Linked DNA regions of Pseudoxanthobacter soli DSM 19599. The protein of the gene in region 1 interacts with the protein of each later gene in a pairwise test. Links are inferred from orthologs where the notes say so. Each region holds a gene or a part of one and is shown on either strand. Other genes may lie near its edges.

The links. Proteins that work in one complex are often made in the same cells at the same time.
Region 2: the proteins of parE (region 1) and BUF17_RS15730 interact in binary tests that used the Escherichia coli proteins (3 or more experiments, as listed by UniProt). The link is inferred for Pseudoxanthobacter soli DSM 19599 from one-to-one orthologs.

The regions. Positions count from the first base shown.
Region 1 is NZ_FRXO01000001.1:355,223-358,184, forward strand. What follows is about bases 36-2,926. They hold parE (DNA topoisomerase IV subunit B), read right to left. Parts: upstream 2,571-2,926; coding sequence 501-2,570; downstream 36-500. Other genes in these bases: BUF17_RS01525 (glutathione S-transferase family protein), read right to left, coding at 36-443. In the rest of the region: more of BUF17_RS01525, read right to left, coding at 1-35. UniProt on the Escherichia coli protein: Topoisomerase IV is essential for chromosome segregation; it is the principal protein responsible for decatenating newly replicated chromosomes. It relaxes supercoiled DNA.
Region 2 is NZ_FRXO01000006.1:211,295-214,341, forward strand. The notes cover bases 46-3,021. They hold BUF17_RS15730 (dihydroxyacetone kinase subunit DhaK), read right to left. Parts: upstream 2,047-3,021; coding sequence 1,045-2,046; downstream 46-1,044. Other genes in these bases: BUF17_RS15725 (autotransporter outer membrane beta-barrel domain-containing protein), read right to left, coding at 46-208; BUF17_RS15735 (hypothetical protein), read right to left, coding at 2,110-2,520; BUF17_RS15740 (putative PEP-binding protein), read right to left, coding at 2,524-3,021. In the rest of the region: more of BUF17_RS15725, read right to left, coding at 1-45; more of BUF17_RS15740, read right to left, coding at 3,022-3,047. UniProt on the Escherichia coli protein: Dihydroxyacetone binding subunit of the dihydroxyacetone kinase, which is responsible for the phosphoenolpyruvate (PEP)-dependent phosphorylation of dihydroxyacetone via a phosphoryl group transfer from DhaL-ATP.

The sequences.
Region 1 (2,962 bases):
AACGGCCCGGTCCGGGCGGCGCGTTCGGCTTCGAGGGCATCGAGCACCGCGGCCACCTGGCCGCGGCAGCGCTCGATCCAAACCTGCGACGTCGTCTCGTGCAGCACGCGCTCGTAGATCAGCGCCACGGCCTTGTCCGAAAGCCCGGTCGAAAGCGACACGATCTTCAGGGCTTTCCGACGTTCCGGCCCGGAGGGGGCAATCATCGCCGCTTCGGGACCGACGCGCTCGTCGAGATAGTCGGCGATGGCCGCGCTTTCGATCAGCACCTCGCCGTCGTCGAGCACGAGCGTCGGGACCCGCCGCAACGGGTTGTAGCGCGCGAGTTCGTCCGCGTTGCGGAACACCGAGAGCGGGCTGTGATCGTAGGCGATCCCGTAGAGTTCGAGCGTGATGCCGATGCGGCGGACGAACGGGGAATCGAACTGGCCGATCAGGAGCATGTCGCAAGACTTTCTTGAAGCGCAGGAGGTGCGGCGGCGGAGAGCCGGCACACCGGATCAGATATCGAGATCGTGGGCGAACTGGGCGTGTTCCTGGATGAAACGGAACCGCGCCTCGGCGCTCGTGCCCATCAGGCGCTCGACCGCGGCAACGGTTTCGGCAGGATTCTCGGCGTCGACCTCGACCCGGAGCAGCGTACGGGTCTTCGGATCCATCGTCGTCTCGCGCAACTGATGCGGCAGCATCTCGCCGAGACCCTTGAACCGGCCGATGTCGACCTTGCCGCGCTTGTCGAACACGTTGGCGATCATGTGCTCGCGCTCGGCATCGTCGCGGGCATAGAGGGTCCGGGCGCCCTGGGTGAGCCGGTAGAGCGGCGGAGCCGCCAGGAACAGATGCCCGTTGCGGATCAGTTCCGGCATCTCGCGATAGAAGAACGTGACGAGCAGCGAGGCGATGTGGGCGCCGTCCACGTCGGCGTCCGTCATCAGGATCACGCGCTCATAGCGGAGGTCCGTCTCGCGATAGGCCGAGCGGGTGCCGCAGCCGAGCGCGGTGATAAGATCGGAAAGCTGCTGGTTGGCGCCGAGCTTGTCGCGACCGGCGCTGGCGACGTTGAGGATCTTGCCGCGCAGCGGCAGGATCGCCTGGTTGGAGCGGTTGCGCGCCTGCTTGGCCGAGCCGCCGGCCGAGTCGCCCTCGACGATGAAGATCTCGGTGCCGCTGGCGGCGTTTGTCGTGCAGTCTGCGAGCTTGCCCGGCAGTCGCAGGCGGCGCGTCGGCGAACGGCGGGCGACTTCCTTCTCCTGGCGGCGGCGGATGCGGTCCTCGGCCTTGTCGGCGATCCGGTCGATCAACGCCGTGGCACGCTGCGGGTCGGCCACCAGCCAGTGCTCGAACGCGTCGCGCACCGCGCCCTCCACGATGCGGGCGGCATCGACGGTTGCCAGTTTCTCCTTGGTCTGGCCGACGAATTCCGGCTCGCGGATGAAGACGGCGAGCAGGGCGCCGATGGAGGTGCCGACGTCCTCCGTGGTGATGTTGGCGGCGCGCTTGTTCTGCGTGCGTTCGGCGTGGGTCTTGATGCCCTTGATCAGGGCGGTGCGCAGCCCCTGCTCATGGGTGCCGCCGTCGACGGTCGGGATGGTGTTGCAATAGGACTGGACGAAGCCGTCGTCCTCGACGAACGCAACGGCCCATTCCACCGCACCGTGGCCGCCGGAGCGGCCGGTGCGGCCTGCGAACGTGGTGTCGACCACCCGGTCGATCCCGGTCAGGCGATCGCCGAGATAGTCGGCGAGACCGCCGGGAAAGCGGAAGGTCGCCTCCGTCGGGACAGGATGGGCCGGTTCGATGCGGTCCAGGGCACACCGCCAGCGGATCTCGACGCCCGCGAACAGATAGGCCTTGGAGCGGGCCATCGCGAACAGCCGCGACGGCTGGAAGTGCGCATCGGCGCCGAAGATCTCCGGGTCGGGCAGGAATCGCACCGTGGTGCCGCGCCGGTTCATCACTTCCCCGGCCTCGACGAGCGGGCCGACGGCCTTGCCGCGGGAAAAGCTCTGGCGATAGAGACGCCGCCCGCGTGCCACCTCGACATCGAGGCGCACCGACAGCGCGTTGACCACCGAGACGCCGACGCCATGCAGGCCGCCGGAGGTTTCATAGACCTTGGAATCGAACTTTCCGCCGGCATGAAGCGTGGTCATGATGACCTCGAGCGCCGAGCGGTCGGGAAAGCGCGGATGCGGATCGACGGGAATGCCGCGCCCGTTGTCGGTAACGGCAAGGGAGCCGTCAGAACCGACCTCAACCTCGATCCAGGTGGCGTGGCCGGCGACGGCCTCGTCCATGGAGTTGTCGATCACTTCGGCGAAGAGGTGATGCAGCGCCTTGGAGTCGGTGCCGCCGATATACATGCCCGGCCGGCGCCGCACCGGCTCCAGTCCTTCGAGGACCTCGATGTCCGCTGCGGTGTAGCCGGCCTCTCCGGCCGCCTGGCGCTGGCGAGCCGCCTCCGCGCCGGCGGCGCGGCGTTCGGCGCGCCGGGCCGGAGCAGGTTCGGCCTCGGCGGCCCGCGGTGCCGGAGTGGGCGCCGGTGCGGCGAAGAGATCCTCGTCGTTCATGGTCGTTTCGAAAGTCCCAATCGTTGATGCAGGCGCCCCGCAGGCGACATTGGCGTATGCGCCGGAATACCGACGGCGCTGGAATTTCCTGCGCCCCAACTCATCCGCACCCGAATCGCGGGAAGTGCGAATCGGGCATGGGACCGCCGGTTCAGTTTGCCATGGCCGCAGGGGCGAGCGCGAGCCTCGTTCCCGACCTGTTCCGCCGCGGGGCAGTCCGAAAGGCGGATTCGAGCCTTCTCGCCTTATAGGCCGGAAGCGCCCTCTCGCGAAGCGACTCGTTGTCGGCGTGTGCCCGGCGGGGGCGGGGCGCGGCGGAGCGGGCTGCGGAACGGGATGCGGGAAGCGGCGGAATCGCCCCGGCACGTCTGCGGGCTGTGGTGCCGCGGCAA
Region 2 (3,047 bases), on another replicon or contig:
GTTGAATTACGGCGCCGTTGTCCTTGCCGGTTCCGCTGGCCTGAAGCCAGAGCGCGGTCTTTGCGGGCAGAACCGTGGTCTGGGTGAAACTGACATCGCCGCCACGTCCGCCGTTGGCGCCGTTCTGGTATTGCAGGTCGTAGTCCTTCTCTGAATCGAGAGAGGTCTTCGATCCGTCGCCGCCTCGGCCACCGACGGAACCGAGCACAACAACGCCACTGGGAGACGCGATCGCACCCCAGAGCTTGTCGTAACCGAGGCTCCTCCACGTCGTTCCGATTAAATCCTGCGTACTCCAGCCTGTATTATTGCTGTTGTAGATGTTCTCATACTTGATACTGCGGCCTGGACTTCCATCAAGCGGATAAGCTTTGACGGTGGACTTCGTTTCTCCAAGAACCCAGATCGCAAACCAGGACGGAGCTTCAACATCGCCATCGCGGCCGCTCGGGCTGGGCGTGTTGTCCCGGATAACGTATCCCCTTTCTCCGGCGACAGCCTGGACGCCGGTACCCGCAAGAACGGCCAGAAGGCTCGACCCGCCGAGCAGCATGGCGGCGCCCCCACGCCGCATGCGGGACCGGCGCGTGATACGGCCGGCCTCGTTTTCCGAACGCGCTGCCCCGCCGCCCGCGCGCGGCGACCACTCACTCTTTACGAACATTCTGACCCCCGCATTGCCGGACCTGCACGCCCCCGCGCGCCCGGCATCAAAGTTCCAGCCTCTGCTCTACAGGACAGGGCTGGCCAGCGACAATGAAATAAAATGAAAGAATCAGTCGTAAAAGATTAAAACTGCGACACGTCGAATAAAGACATGCCTCCAGGACTCACGAGACAGAGGTCATTTCCATCGGTCGCGAGCCATTCGAACATTGAGCGAAACTTCACGTCCGCGGAGCGCGCTATAATGCACGAATACACCCCTGGCGAGTATCACAGGACTCCGAGCCACCGGTAGAATGGCGACGGCGTAGCGGCCGGTTCCTGGAAACGAGCCTGGGATCGCCGCAAAGGCGAGCCGATGTGGCCGGCTCGGCGGGGCTACCAGCGCAGGCCGGGGGTTTCCACCGGCGCGGTCCACAGTTCGACCTGCGCGTCGTCCAGAAGGGCCAGTGTGATCGACATCCCTGCCATGTCGAGCGATGTCACGAAGGTTCCCGTCAGCGACCGCTCCGGCATGATGCCGTTTTCCTCGAAGAACCGGTGCGCGATGCCCTGCGCGAGATAGAGTTCGATCGGCGGCGTGCCGCCGAAGCCGTTGACGAGAAGCAGCGGCCGCCCTCGGACGCCGAGCGCCATTTCCGCCCGGATTTCCGCCAGAATGCGCTCGCCCAGCACGCGCACGATCTCGTCGGCGCTGGTGAAACGTGCCCGCTGCAGCCCCGGCTCGCCGTGGATGCCGATCCCGATCTCCATCTCGTCCGGACCGAGGGAGAAGGTTTCGCGCGGATTGTTGGGAACCGTCACGCCCCGGAGCGCCACGCCCATCGAGCGGATGCGGCGGTTGAGGTTTTCACCGAGCGCCCTCAGATCGGCGAGGCCGGCGCCCCGCTCGGCAGCGGCGCCGATGAGCTTCTCGACGATCATGGTTCCCGCCATGCCCCGCCGGCCACGGCTGCGCACCCCGGCCCCGGTCGCGGCATCGTCCTCGACGACGACCATCTCGATGGCGTGACGGCCGGAGGCCATCTCGGCCGCCATCTCGAAGTTCATGACGTCGCCGTCGAAGTTCTTCACGATCAGCAGACAGCCGGCGCCGGTATCGGTCTCGTCCATGGCGGCGACGATCTGGTCCGGCGTGGGCGAGGTGAAGACGTGGCCGGTGCAGGCGGCATCGAGCATTCCGCGCCCGACGAAGCCGGAGTGCATCGGCTCGTGGCCGGCTCCGCCTCCGGCGATCAGCGCCACCTTGCCCGGCGTCAGATGGCGCCGCCGCACGAATTTGCGATCGCTGCCGAAGGCCACCAGCGCCTCGTGCGCCCGCACGAGCCCGGCGAGGCTTTCGGCCACGAAGCTTTCGGGCGCATTCATGATCCGCTTCATCTCACCGGATTCCGGACGGATGAGAAGAAGCAGCGGCATGGCGATGATGTCGGGGCGGACACGTCACTCCTCTCCGTTCACCAGGGCGGCCATTTTCTGCACCAGTTCGGCGATGGCGTCGTCAAACCGGCGGTTTTTCTTGTCGTCACCGAAATCCGGCGCCATCAGCGTCAGCGGACGCAGTTTCTCCCCGCCGCCCGCATCCGGCAACCGTCCGGGATGGGCCGACTGATAGACCACCAGAAAGCGCTCCTGCTCGGCCGGGCTGAAATGGCAGACGCGGAAGATGGTCGGCAGGTGGCGGGCGGGCAGGGGGGTGTCGTAGGCCGGGCTCGTCACCTGGGTGACGAAGCTGCGGTGCTTGCCGAGCGCCGTCGCGAGCCTCTGGCGGGTGCCGGACGGGCGGTTGTCGAGGATGTCGGCCAAAAGCGTCTTGTACGCGATCACCGCTTCGTCGATAGGTTCCCGCGCCATGCACTAGCCTTTCGTGCGCGCCGATGCGCGGTTTACGAGCGCCGATGCGCCGCTCAGGCCGTGCAAATGAGCGCGCATTGCCGCCAGCCGACCGCGCACGACCGAGACTTCCCGGAAGCCGATCCCGATCAGGCGGGCGAGGCCGTCCGGATCGCCGGCGAGGTCGCCGCAGACCGACACCGGCTTGCCGAGCGCATCGGCATCGGCGCGGATCCGGTCCAAGAGGCGGAACAGCGCGATCCCGGAGCGCGCGTTCAGGTGGGCCACCGCCGGGTCGTCCCGCGACGCCGCCGACAGATACTGCATCAGGTCGTTGGTCCCAACCGAAAAGAAGGCCGCCCGGTCGAACAGGTCCAGCGTCAGTGCGACCGCCGGCACCTCGACCATGATGCCGAGCGGCGGGCGGCGGAAGGCGGTGCCGGCCCGGGCGAGACGGGCCGCCTCATCGTCGAACAGCCCTTCCATCGCCGCGACCTCCTCCGGCAGCGTGACCATGGGAAGGAGCACGCGGACGTCGCCGAGCGCGG